Regions from separate parts of the Saccharopolyspora sp. NPDC000995 genome, predicted to be linked through region 3. Evidence: riboswitches for the same ligand, from Rfam matches in the RefSeq annotation. Region 3 holds a riboswitch; each other region holds the start of a gene.
What was found. A riboswitch is a leader RNA that binds a small molecule or an ion and turns the genes downstream of it on or off. The one in region 3 is predicted to bind thiamine pyrophosphate.
Positions count from the first base shown of each region.

Region 1: it holds a riboswitch for thiamine pyrophosphate, as region 3 does, so the genes downstream of both, thiD (bifunctional hydroxymethylpyrimidine kinase/phosphomethylpyrimidine kinase) here and ACWDKQ_RS33725 (purine-cytosine permease family protein) in region 3, are expected to answer to the same signal.
Region 2: it holds a riboswitch for thiamine pyrophosphate, as region 3 does, so the genes downstream of both, thiO (glycine oxidase ThiO) here and ACWDKQ_RS33725 (purine-cytosine permease family protein) in region 3, are expected to answer to the same signal.

Region 1 is NZ_JBSFLZ010000003.1:104,640-109,036, reverse strand. It holds gene ACWDKQ_RS02545 (hypothetical protein) at 1-147, opposite strand, end outside; partial or broken gene ACWDKQ_RS02540 (ISKra4 family transposase) at 346-657, opposite strand; gene ACWDKQ_RS02535 (hypothetical protein) at 759-1,001, opposite strand; gene ACWDKQ_RS02530 (hypothetical protein) at 1,243-1,983, opposite strand; gene ACWDKQ_RS02525 (hypothetical protein) at 2,144-2,440, shown strand; TPP riboswitch at 2,488-2,583, shown strand; gene thiD (bifunctional hydroxymethylpyrimidine kinase/phosphomethylpyrimidine kinase) at 2,571-3,368, shown strand; gene tenA (thiaminase II) at 3,630-4,340, shown strand.
Region 2 is NZ_JBSFLZ010000043.1:30,041-34,437, reverse strand. It holds gene ACWDKQ_RS16560 (hypothetical protein) at 1-322, shown strand, start outside; gene ACWDKQ_RS16555 (S1 family peptidase) at 479-1,606, shown strand; gene thiE (thiamine phosphate synthase) at 1,719-2,390, opposite strand; TPP riboswitch at 2,512-2,617, shown strand; gene thiO (glycine oxidase ThiO) at 2,608-3,738, shown strand; gene thiS (sulfur carrier protein ThiS) at 3,726-3,926, shown strand; gene thiG (thiazole synthase) at 4,074-4,397, shown strand, end outside.
Region 3 is NZ_JBSFLZ010000186.1:1,538-5,934, forward strand. It holds gene ACWDKQ_RS33715 (family 2B encapsulin nanocompartment shell protein) at 1-522, shown strand, start outside; gene ACWDKQ_RS33720 (family 2 encapsulin nanocompartment cargo protein polyprenyl transferase) at 568-1,611, shown strand; gene ACWDKQ_RS33725 (purine-cytosine permease family protein) at 1,877-3,205, opposite strand; TPP riboswitch at 3,196-3,309, opposite strand; gene ACWDKQ_RS33730 (helicase HerA-like domain-containing protein) at 3,320-3,808, opposite strand; gene ACWDKQ_RS33735 (VOC family protein) at 3,878-4,270, shown strand.

The sequences.
Region 1 (4,397 bases), on a different contig from region 3:
TCTGCCGACCTCCAGCGGGGAAAGCACCGCGGTCTCACCCGGTGGAGCGATCACGACCACGTTCCCCTGATTGATCAACACTGACATGTCCCGGCGTCTGCCGGTGACATCGCGGCAGCTCACGTGCCACTGCCTGGCGGGCTCCACGATCCCCAGCCTCCCTGTTGCTGTCCTCGCGCTTTGCCTCCCGCGCGCGGTTGTTGATCGAGGGACGCAGTTGGGCGCGCACCGTGACGGCGGTTCTGCGCATAAGTCACCCGAAAGCTTCTGGCGCACTCCCCGGTAAGGAGTGCAATACGCAGAGTGGGCGCAGTTTCAGTTGGGTGTGGCGCTTTTGGGGGTAGGTCATGCTCGGGGGATGGTGCGGGTGGGGTGGTTGCGTTGTTGTTCTTGGGTGAGGTGGTAGGTCCAGTAGTCGTTGAAGTCGCCGTTGGTGTGGAGGGCGCGGAGTTGGAGGATGGCTTCGGCGCCGGGTGGTTTCCAGCGGGCGCCGGTGATGTCCATGCGGTCGGCGATGAGGTGGCGGCAGGCGCCTTCGATGATGCCGGTGGCGATGGGCCAGCCGTGGGTCAGGGCGGTGGGGTAGTCGAGGTAGCCGACTTGGGCTTTGCGGGTGAGGTAGGTGACCGTGGCTGCGGCGTTTTTGCGTTGCGTCGGGGTCGGGTCGCCTCGTGTGCATCTCGGCCGGCAGGTTCAGCACGCCGTCCGCGGGATGGACAGTGCACTCAGCCGGCGCCGGTAGGCCAGCCGGGTCACGGTCACCTCCCCGAACACCGTGGCCAGACCACGCCGGCGACCCGCTCCAGGAGAGTGCGCTGTATGCCCTCGGGGCCGGTCACGCCACCGGGAACCGGGTGCTCACGCACCGCACGAAGATCAAGATGTTTCTGTAGCAGCCGGCGCATCAACTGCCGGGACCGCTCGGTCAGCGGCTCTTCCAGCTCGCCATGCGTGATGCCACGGTCAACGGCGCCGAGCTCCGTGATGATCGACCCGAACACCGCCCGAGAGGATTCGAACGCTCCGGCGACATCGTGGTTCGCGTACCTGCCACAGGGCTCCTTCTTTACGTTGATGGACGTCAGACGCCCACCACGTAGTCAGAAGGAGCCCCTTTCATGATCACCGCCCGCCGAACCCCCCGACCACAGCTCCCCTAGTAAGTACCGGTAGTGGTTGATCCGGAGAGCAAAAGAGCCACACCCAATTGAAACTGCGGACACCGGCGGGGGCGGCCGGTCTTCAGACCGGGCGGACCACCAGGCCGTTCGGTTCGGCGGTGAAGGTAACCGCGGCTTCCTCGAAGTCGGCGATCGGCAGCTCGTCGCGCACCAGCCGGTGCGGCGCGTCGAAGGCCTCGACCCGGATCTCGCGGGTGGTCAGCGTCCGCTCCGGGATGTCCGCGCCGCCGACCTGAACCTGCAGCTTGCCGCCCTGCACCGTCATGGTCAGCCAGCCGCCGGGCACCGTCAGCTGCTCACCGTCGAAGGTCAGGACCAGCCGGCTGCCGGCAGGGTCCTCGGCGCGCACGGCGACGTGCGAGATCGCGACGTCACGCTGGCCGGAGTCGCCGGCCAGGGCGATCACGTCCCGCTTGACCTCCTCGGCGGGGCCGTCGCCGGGCTTCGGCGCGAGCACCGGGGCGCGCAGCTCGGCGGCCACCCGGTAGGGCTGCCACGATCCGGCGCCGATCAGGTTGACCACCGCGGTGATCTCGGCGTCGGCCAGCAGCCGGTCGCTGCCGGGAGCCGGAGTCACTTCAACCGCGGCGACGTCGCGCCGGTTCAGCAACTCGCGCAGCGCATTCGCGCGCTGCCTGCTGTTGCGGTCGAATCCGCGGGTGATCGCCACCGTCCCCGAACCGGCGGCCGCCACGGCGGCTTCGGTCAGGTCCGCCAGCGGGGCCCAGATCCGGGCGGGATCCTCCGGCCGGGGCTGCCGGCGGGAACGGGCGAAGCTCGGGGCATCGGTCGTGGTTTCCATCATCAACCACTTTAGTCCGCGACGAAGGGTTGGCTGGCCTGCCGGTGGGGGCCTTCATGGTGTGAATTCGATCGCTGTGCCGGGCGCCGGGCGAGCGGCCGTGCGCCTATCGGAGCAGGCACCGACCGCTCGGCGGCCGGGCGGTCTTGTCGCGAGGCGCATGCGCGGCAATGCTGAAGCCATCACCGAGGGGGCGGGGATGACCGAGGTGCACTTTCCTGAGTTGAGGCGACAGCGGGCCGGTCACGGTCGGGCACGTGGAGTGCTGGTGTGCTGGCTGGTCTCGGACGGCAGCCGGGTGCACGTCGGCGATCGGGTGGCGGAGGTCCAGGTCGCCGACGACTGCTGCGGCACGACGATCGGGTGGGTTTCGGCGCTGGCCACCGGAACGCTCTGGCACCAGGTGCGGCCCGGCGAGGTGCTCACCGCCGGCGTGGTGGTGGGCCTGATCGACTGAGGACGCCGAGGGCGTGGTCGCGCGGCGGCCCCGGTTGTTAGGTTGGTGGCAGTGACGCGGGGTGCCCGGGCTGCCGGGCTGAGAACAGACCCGTTGAACCTGACCTAGCTCGTACTAGCGGAGGGACGTCATGGTTCCCAATGTGCTGACCATCGCAGGCACCGACCCCAGCGGCGGCGCCGGTGTGCAAGCCGATCTGAAGACCTTCTCCGCGCACGGCGCCTACGGCATGTCCGTGATCACCGCGCTGGTCGCGCAGACCACCACCGGCGTTTCCGAGGTCCACGAGGTGCCGCCGGAGTTCATCACCGCGCAGTTGGTCACACTGCTCGACGACGTGCGGGTGGACGCGGTCAAGATCGGCATGTTGGCCAACGCCGAGGTGATCCGCGCGGTGATCGGGGTCCTCGACCGCTACGCGCTGCCGCGCGTTGTGCTGGATCCGGTGATGGTCGCCAAGAGCGGTGACCGGTTGCTCGCGCCTGAGGCGGTCAGCGTGCTGCGCGACGAGCTGCTGCCGCGCGTGGACCTGATCACCCCGAACCTGCCCGAGGCCGCCGATCTGCTGGGCGAGCCGGAGATCACCGACCCCGACGACATGCCCGCGCAGGCCGAGCGGCTGGCCGGGTTGGGCGCGAAGCAGGTGCTGCTCAAGGGCGGTCACCTCGACGGCCGGTCCAGCTCGGACCTGCTCTACGGCGACGGCATCGCCGAATTCCTCTCCAGCGAGCGCGTCGTGACCACCAACGACCACGGCACCGGCTGCACGCTGTCGGCCGCTATAGCGGCGCTGCGCCCGCAGCGCGCGGACTGGCTCGAAGCGGTGCGCGAGGCCAAGGAGTACCTGACGGAGGCTCTGCGCGCTTCCGACCGGCTCGATGTGGGCCACGGCCACGGCCCGGTGCACCACTTCCACCACTGGTGGTGACCGTTTCCGGTTTCGGGCTCGCCTCGCGCGGCGGTGCGGGTGGCGCAACCTCAGACATCGCCTGGACTTTGGGGCCCCCGATTTGCGCATGACCGGCTTCGGGGCAGTCCTTGCCAGATGACGTCTGAGAACCCGCGGCGGTGCAAGTTCGCACAGGTGGGCTAAGCGCTTCCGGCGCTTCGAAGACATAGAAGAACTGGTTCTAAAGCGGCACCGGCACCCAGCAGTGCACCGGGGTTGCGCATACGACGAGAGGTCCTGATGAGTAAGCTGCCCGCTCCGCCCGCCGACGGTTTCTGCGCCGAGGCATGGGCGCTCACCGCCGATCTGCAGCAGGCGATCGTCGAGCACCCGTTCAACACCGCGCTCACCGATGGCACCCTGGACCGCGACCGGTTCGCGTTCTACATCGTGCAGGACGCGCGCTACCTGGTCGGTTTCGCGCAGGCGCTGGCGGCCGCCGCGACGCGGGCCGACAACGCCGAGGACGCGGCGTTCCTGGCCGGTGCGTCCCAGGGCGCACTGGTCGAGGAGCGCCGTTTGCATGCCGGTTACGTCGCGGAGTTCGGCCTCACCGACGCCGAGATCGCCGGGATCGACACGTCCCCGTCATGCCTGGCTTACACCTCGTACCTGCGGGCGACCGCGCTGACCGAGTCGTATCCGGTGCTGCTGGCGGCGATCCTGCCGTGCTTCTGGGTGTACCAGCACGTGGGCACCACCATCCTGGAAGCCACCGGCGGTGCCGAAGATCACCCGTACCGGGCGTGGATCCAGACCTACGCCGACGACGAGTTCGCCGAGGCGGTGCTGACCGCGCGCGACCTCACCGACCGGGTCACCAAGGGCGTCGACGCCGAGACGCGGCAGCGGATGCTCGACGCGTTCACCCGAGCGACTGAGTACGAGTGGCTGTTCTGGAACAGCGCTTGGATCAAGGAGGAGTGGCAGACTTCACGATTCCTAAAGTAATCGCGAAACCCGTTGCAGGGTGGGAAGAACGCACTTCGGCCTGGCGTGATCCGGTGC
Region 2 (4,397 bases), on a different contig from region 3:
CAAGCCGCTTTCCGGTGGCGACGGCGGAACGACGCTCGGCCAGGTGCTGCACCGCGATTCGCAGCCAATGCCCAGCGCCCCGGCCAAGCCGGCCAAGCCGCAGGAGACCCCGAGCGAGCAGCCGCAGCCGTCGATGGAGGTGAAACCCACCCAGCAGCCGGCGGAGCAACCCACCGCGGAGGCCCCGGCACCCACCCAGCAGCCGACGCAGGCTCCGACCTCGACCGAGCCGCCGAGTCAGGCACCGGAATCGGGCGTCGTCGACCCGCGCGACCCCGCCGCTAGGACGGGTGAGCTGCAGCAGTCCACTTCTGGGCGATAAAAACCACAGGTCAGGCGCCCCTGTGCAACTCGATCGAGTTGCGCACGGGGCGTTTTGGACGCTATGGGGCGAAAGAGAGATGTGGGGCTGGTGATTTCCTCTGATACTGGATCGGCGACGGGGCTCTGAGATCCAGCTCATAGAGGGAGACATCAGATGAAGCGCAGACTCGCGGCCCGGGTGGCCGGGACCGTGATGTTGGCGACGGGGACAGTGGCCGCGCTGACCATGCCAGCCACCGCCACCACTGAAACCGCGCCGCTCGCGAGCGAAGCGGTGACCCTGCTCGACGCGATGCAGCGCGATCTGGGACTCGACCGGGACCAGGCCCTCCAGCGGCTCGACCAGGAAGCCGACGCCAATCGCGCGGAGCAGCAGCTCCGCGGCTCGCTGGGTGGCACCTTCGGCGGGGCGTACTTCGACCCGGCGAGGGGCAAGCTCGTCGTCGGCGTCACCGACCCGGCCGCCTTCGACGCGGTGCGGGCGGCCGGTGCCGAGCCCACGCTTGTCGACTACTCCATCGAGGAGCTCAACGGGGTAGTCGAGGGCCTGAACCTTCGCAGCGCCGCAGCCCCCAAGCAGGTTTCCGGCTGGTACGCCGACAGCCGCACAAACTCCGTCGTCGTCACCACCAGGTTGGGCAGTGCCGTTGAGGCGGCGCAGTTCGTGCGGTCCACTGGCGTTCTCTCGGACGCGGTGCGGGTTGTGGAGTCGATCGAGAACCCGCGCACCTTGGCCGACGTAATCGGTGGCAACGCCTACTACATCGGCAGCGCCCGCTGTTCGGTCGGGTTTTCGGTGCGGGGCGGCTTCGTGACCGCCGGGCACTGCGGCAACGAGGGCGACACCACGTCGCAGCCCACTGGCCGGTTCGAGGGCTCGTCGTTCCCGGACAACGACTACGCCTGGGTCCGGGTCGGTGCCGAGGAGACTCCGAGGGCGCTGGTGAACCAGTACAACGGCAGCAACGTCAGCGTGGCCGGCTCCACCGAGTCCGCCGTGGGCGGGTCCATCTGCCGTTCCGGTTCCACCACGGGCTGGCGCTGCGGTTCGGTGCAGGCCAAGAACCAGACCGTGCGATACCCGCAGGGCACCGTGACCGGCCTGACCCGCACCGACGTCTGCGCAGAGCCCGGTGACTCCGGTGGTTCGTGGCTGTCCGGCAACCAGGCCCAGGGCGTGACCTCGGGCGGTTCGGGCGACTGCACCTCCGGCGGCACGACCTACTTCCAGCCGGTGAACGAGATCCTCCAGGCCTACGGCCTGAGCTTGCTCACCCAGTAACTCCCCGACCGGCCCCGGCGATCAGCCAGGGGCCGCGTCATGTCCGGAGTGTCACGGTTTCAGTGCAACTGCTCTCGGTGCACGTTCGGTGCGGGCCAGGGATCGACGGGCGTCAGCCCAGGCGGTCGCGGAGTTCTCGGGCTGCCGCCCGGGGGTCCTCGGCTTCGGTGATCGCGCGGACCACGACGATCCGCTCCGCCCCGGCCTTGAGTGCCTCGTCGAGGTTGTCCGGGCCGATGCCGCCGATCGCGAACCACGGCCGACCGTGCCCGCGGTGCTCCGCGGCGTGCTCCACCAGGTCGAGCCCAGCCGCCTGGCGCCCCGGCTTGGTCGGGGTCGTCCACACCGGACCGGTGCAGAAGTAGTCCACACCGGGTTCGGTGGCCGCGGCATCGGCCTGCACCACGTCGTGCGTGGACCGGCCGATCACGACGTGCTCGCCGACGATGCGCCGGGCGATCTCTACCGGCAGGTCGTCCTGCCCGAGATGCAGGATGTCGGCCTCGGCAGCCATCGCTACGTCAGCGCGGTCGTTCACCGCGAGCAGCGCGCCGTGCCGCACGCAGGCCTCGGCCAGCACCTCCAGCGCCGCCAGCTCGTGGCGGGCCTCCAGCGGAGCGCCGTTCGGTTTCTTGTCCCGCAGCTGGATGATGTCGACCCCGCCGGCCAAGGCGGCGTCCGCGAGCTCCGCGAGATCACCGCGCTCGGTGCGCGCGTCGGTGCACAGGTATAGCCGCGATTCGTCGAGGCGGGCGCGGATGCCGAAGCCGTCCAATCCAGGCATGTTCCACAGGGTAGCCCCCTGCGGCGCGGTCGCCGGACGCGCTTGGCGCTCACGCCCCGGGCATCGTGAAAATTGCTCGACCTCGCTCCTGACGTCGCGATCCTCGCCCGGTACGGTGGTCCTCGGTGAGCACGGGAGTCCGGGTACCGGGCTGAGAGGGGGCGTTGGCCCCGACCGTCGAACCTGATCCGGGTCATGCCGGCGCAGGGAGCGTGAAGTGTCTGAAGGACGGAAGAAGTACGTCGTCGTTGTCGGCGGCGGCGTGATCGGCATGTCCGTGGCCTGGCGCGCAGCCGCCGCGGGACATCGGGTGCAGCTCGTCGACGCCGAACCGGCGTCCGGGGCTTCCAACGTGGCCGGCGGGATGCTGGCGCCGATCGCCGAGGCGTGGCCCGGCGAAGAGGAACTGCTGGAACTGGGCGAGGCGTCGCTGCGGCTGTGGCCGGCGTTCGCCGACGAGCTCGGTCGAGCCTCCGGCCTGCCTTCGGGATTGCGCCGTGAGGGAACCCTGGTCGTCGGCGTGGACAGCGCCGACCGGGCCGAGCTGGACAGCCTCGTCGATCACCTCGCCCGGCTCGGCCGCACCGTCACCCGCCTGACCAGCCGGGAGGTGCGACACCTGGAGCCATCCCTGGGACCGGCGGTGCGCGGTGGGCTTGAGGTGCCGGGCGACCTCGCGGCCGACAACCGCCTCGCGCTGGCTGCGCTGCGCGCGGCCGCCGCTGCGGCAGGCGTCGATTTCGTCGCCGCGAACGCGAAGCGGGTCCGGCCTGGCGCGGTGGAGCTCGAAGACGATTCCACTGTGGACTGCGATGTCGCGGTGATCGCGGCGGGCGTCCACTCGGGCGCGCTGCACCCCGCGTTGAAGGACCGAATCCGGCCGGTGAAAGGCGAAATCCTCCGCCTGCGCGCGCGGACCACGGCGCTGCCGCCGCCCAGCCGCACGATCCGCGGCCCGGTGCGCGGACGGCAGACCTATCTGGTGCCGCGCGACGACGGCGGGCTGGTGCTCGGCGCCACCCAGTACGAAGTCGGGTTCGACACCGAGGTCACCGTGGGCGGGGTGCGGGACCTGATCGCCGCCGCCGAGCGGCTGATGCCGGGTATCACCGAGTACCAGCTCGTCGAGTCCGCGGCCGGGTTGCGCCCGAGCACCGACGACAACCTGCCGGTGATTGGCTGGCTGGAACCTGGTGTGCTGGCGGCCACCGGGCATCACCGCGGCGGCTTCCTGCTCGCCCCGGTCACCGTCGAGGCGGTGCTCGCGCTGCTGCACGGCGAGGAGCCTGCCACCGAGATCAAGGCCGCCGATCCGAGCCGATGGGGAGGACAGCAGTGCACGTCGTGATAAACGGGGAGACCCGGCAGGTAGCCGCCGACGCAGTGCTCGCGACGGTGCTGCAGGAATTCGGGGTGCCCGACCGGGGCGTGGCCGTGGCGCTGGACGGGGCGGTGGTGCCGCGTGCCATGTGGCCGGGCACCACGCTGAGCCCCGATGCCACCATCGAGGTCCTCACCGCAGTGCAAGGAGGGTGACGTGGCTCCGCCCCACCCGGATGAGGGGCTACAACCCGGAAGGTTGCGGGCCAGCCCGAACCGACCCGTTGCGGGGCAGATGAAGTACATGCGCCTCGAACCGGAGCATCGGTTTCCGCGCCACCCGAACCCATCATTAGGAGAGTTATGGACGACCCGTTGGTGATCGCAGGCCGCGAGTTCGGTTCGCGCCTGATCACCGGGACCGGAGGGGCGACGAACCTCGCGGTCCTGGAGCGTGCGCTGATCGCGTCCGGAACCGAGCTGACGACAGTGGCGATGCGCCGCTCAGACGCCGGCGGCGGCACCGGGGTGCTCGACCTGCTGCGCAAGCTCGGCATCGAAGCCCTGCCGAACACGGCGGGCTGCCGGACGGCGGCTGAGGCCGTGTTGACCGCGCAGCTGGCGCGGGAGGCGCTGGAGACGAACTGGGTCAAACTGGAGGTAGTCGCCGACGAGGACACCCTGCTG
Region 3 (4,397 bases):
CGACAAGAGCACGAACTGATCAACAACCGCGACTTCGGCCTGCTGCACAACGCGGACCTCCGCCAGCGAATCCACACCCGCACCGGCCCGCCCACCCCCGACGACCTCGACGAACTGCTCTCCCGCCGCCGCAAGACCCGGTTCTTGCTGGCCCACCCGCAGACCATCGCCGCCTTCGGCCGGGAGTGCAACCGCCGCGGCATCTACCCGCAGACCACCGAGGCGCAGGGCCGCCAGGTGCACGCCTGGCGGGGCGTGCCGCTCCTGCCCAGCGACAAGATCCCGATCAGCGATCGCGGCACCAGCTCCATCCTGGCGATGCGCACCGGTGAGGAGAACCAGGGCGTCGTCGGCCTGCACCAGACCGGCATCCCGGACGAGTACCGGCCCGGCCTGTCGGTGCGCTTCATGGGCATCAACGACCAAGCCGTCATCTCCTACCTGGTCAGCACCTACTTCTCCACCGCCGTCCTGGTCCCGGATGCCCTCGGCGTCCTCGAACGAGTCGAGATAGCCCGCTGACAACGCTTCTTCCCAGCACAGCAAGATCGGTCGAAGGGAAATCGGATGACCACCATTCACCAAGACGCCAACAAGGCGGGTACGGCCTACGAGGCGCTGACGCGTAGCCGCGCGATGGTCGAGCCCGCCCTGCGGGCAGCGGTCGACCGGTTGCCCACCCGCATGCAGCAAATCTCCGGCTACCACCTAGGTTGGCTGGACGAGCGCGGCAATCCGGTCCGCGCCGACCGGGGAAAGGCGTTGCGACCCACGATGGTGCTGCTCGCCGCCGCCGCCGTAGGCGGAGATCCGGCTGACGCGGTGCCCGCAGCCGTCGCCGTGGAGTTGGCGCACAACTTCTCGCTGCTGCACGACGATGTGATGGACGGCGATGTCACCCGGAGACACCGCCCGACGACGTGGACGGTTTTCGGCAGCGGTCCCGCCATCCTCGCCGGCGATGCCATGCTCTCGCTGGCCGCCGACGTGCTGTCGTCGTGCCGGCATCCCGAGGCCGCCACGGCGATGCGGATGTTGAGCACCGCTGTGCTGAACCTGATCAACGGCCAGATCGCGGACCTCGCCTTCGAGGACCAGCGCAACGTGGAACTGACCGAATGCCAGCGGATGGCCCGGGACAAAACGGGGGCGCTGCTTGGCTGCGCCTGCGCTGTCGGCGCGATGTTCGGCGGTGGCAAGGCCGACCAGGTCGCCCGGCTCCGCAGCTTCGGCGAGCGGCTGGGGCTGGCTTTCCAGCACGTCGACGACTTGCTGGGCATCTGGGGCGATCCGGCGGTCACCGGCAAACCGGTGTTCTCCGACCTGCGCACCCGCAAGAAGACCCTGCCGGTGGTTTCCGCGCTGACCTCCGGCACGCAGGCCGGTCGGCGGCTGGCCGCCCTCTACCTCCGCGACCAGCCGCTGTCCAGCAGCGACCTGGCCCAGTCCGCCGAGCTGATCGCGCTGGCCGGTGGGCGCGCCTGGAGCCAGAACCAAGCCGACGACCTGCTCGCATCCGCGCTGAGCGACCTGCACCGCTGCGACCCGGCCCCGCGCGCGGCCGAGGAGCTCAGCGCCCTCGCCCACCTGATGACCCGCCGCGACCACTGACACCGACCACCGATCCCGGCTACCACCCGGATCTGGGAACACCGCCTCCGGGCGGCGGCCGGGGTTCGGCAACAGCCGATCGAGTTCGGAGTGCAGACATGCCGAGTCAACAGCGCGCGGTGCTGCTCGCCGCACCGCGCTCGTTCTGCGCCGGGGTCGACCGCGCAACTGTCCTTGAAGAGCCCGGAGTTCGTGGCCCTGTGAAGCGATCACCGGGTCAAACCGCGCGAAGCGGACGCGGCTCCGTCACGGATGGCCGCTGAGCTCAGCTCCCGTCGGGGCGGCGGCGGAAGGCTCCGATGAGCGCAGCCGCGAGGGCGGCCACGAGGAACGAGGTGAGGGCAGCGCTCATCCACGTCGGTACCGTGAAGCCGAGCGCGTCCCGCACACCCGTCCACAGCTGGCTCCACCAGCCGAGCTCGCCCGGGTTGATCAGCTGGAACGTCGAGAAGCCGAGCAGCCAGGCAAGCAGCATGCCCCAGCGGGACGGGGCCTGCGCGGACAGGTCCCAGTCGCGGCGGCGGGCGTGCACGAAGTAGTCCACCGCCAGCACGCCGAACATCGGCACGAACACCGAGCCGATCAGCAACAGGAAGTTCGAGAACTGGGCGATGTCCAGGGTCAGCGCGAACAGCGTGATCACCGCGCCGACGACCAGGCACAGCACCCGGCGGTCCGCGCTGGGCCGCAGGTTCTGGATGGAGACCGCGGTCGAGTAGGTGTTGGCGAAGGACTGGTCGACCTCGCGAAGCACCAGGATCCCGAAGAAGATCACCCCGAGCGGAACCGCCAGCAGCGGGTCGAACGCTTTGTCGGCATCGCCGGCGACCAGCGCCAACCCGAGCAGCCCAAGCAGGTAGCAGGCGATCTGGGTGACCGAGTAGCCCACCGTCGCGGCGGTGAACGCGCCGGTCGCCGACTTCGAGTGCCGCGAGTAGTCCGAGGCAACCGGGATCCAGGACACCGCGACGGCCAGCGCGGCGTCCGCGCCCGGCCAGAACCCCTGCCAGGAACCGGTGCTCATGTCCGGCAGCGGATTGCTCACCAGCAGCTGGACGAAGAAGAACACCATCGCGATCGCCACCGCGATGCTGACGTAGCGCCGCAACAGGCGCAGCGCGCCGAGCGGGCGCAGCGTGAGCGCGGTGGTCAGCGCCCCGGCCAGCACCACGTACAACCATCGCGGGCCGCCGCCGAACAGCGCCTCCGCGCCCTGCGCGATCACCAGAAGCTCGAAGGTGCCCCAGCCGACCAACTGCAGGACGTTCAGCACGGTCGGCAGGTAGGACAGCTTGGTGCCGAAAAGGCCCCGCAGCAACATCATCGCGGGTGCCCCGGTGCGCGCCCCGGGGATCGCCGAAATCCCGACCATGATGCTGCCTATGACGGTGCCCACCACGCACGCGGTGACGGCGGCCGTGAAGGACAGCTGCGGCACTCCGCTCGGCGCGAGCACGGCCAGCGCCCCGCTGAACCCGAGCAAGCTCACCCCGAGGTTGCCCCAGAACGCGCCCTGGTCGAGTACGCCCAGCGTCTTGGGCGCCGGTTCGTCCAGGGTGTGAGGAACTTCGGCACGATCGACGTCAAGCGCCATCAACAGCTCCCTACGCCGGCATTATCCGGACAGGTTCTGCGGTCGGTGGCGCGTGCGGTGCCACCCTCTCAGCCCGGTGCGCCCGAGCTCCCGCGTGGATAAGTTGGAGGCACTTTACCCCGAGGAGGTGACGGATGTCAGGTGAGTCCGATCACCTACGGCGGTTGCCGAACAATCCCCGGGTGATCTCCCGGCCGAGGGTGCTCGCCGCGATCGGAAGAACGACCGCGCCTCGGGGTTCTCCATCGCCTTCTCGAACAGCCCCGGCTCCTCCGGCGCTTCCGGCTCCTCCGGCGCTTCGGGCGACTCCCGGGCGGCGACCTTCTTCGACAGCAGTTCATAGGCGGATTCCCGATCGACGGCCTGCTCGTACTTTCCGCGCAAATCGGACGACGCCGCACCGGCCCGCACCTCGTTACGCGCCGAGCTCGACCGCGCCCCCTCGATCACGTTGCCCGAGCGATCGTCCGTGGCGCGTTGTCCGCCACCGGGCTCCCCGCTCCTCGCCGGTTCCCGCCTGCTCGACGGTAGGCCGCCGGGCACGCGCCGACGAATCGCCACCCGGACGAGCGATGCCTGGACGGGTCCGGCTGCCGTTCCCATTGACTTCGACCTTGGTCGAAGTCCTACCCTCCGGAGTACCGCAGCACGACGAGGAAAGCGAGCAATACCATGGCCGTTCAGCTCAACCACACGATCGTCGCCACCACCGACAAGATCGCCAATGCACGGTTCGCCGCCGATCTGCTCGGGCTGCCCGATCCGGAACCCTTCGGGCCGTTCATGTGCGCCCAGACCAGCAACGACGTCACGCTGGACTACCTGGAGACTGAAGAGGAGATCACCCCGCAGCACTACGCGTTCCTGGTCAGCGAAGGCGAGTTCGACGAGATCTTCGCGCGGATCCAGGCGCGGGAACTGCCCTACTGGGCGGACCCCGGGCACCACGACGCGGGGCAGATCAACACCCGGGACGGCGGGCGCGGCGTCTACTTCGACGACCCCGACGGCCACGCCCTGGAAATCCTCACCCGCCCCTACGGCAGCGGCGACCAATCCAGCTGACCCACTACCTGGCCATGTCAGGGCCCGTTAGCGCTTTGCCTTCTGTGCAGCCTATGAGGGCGAAGTCAAGTAGCGGTGTTTCCGGTGGTGGGCGTGCGGCTCGCCCCCGTGGAGTGGACGGGGTTGA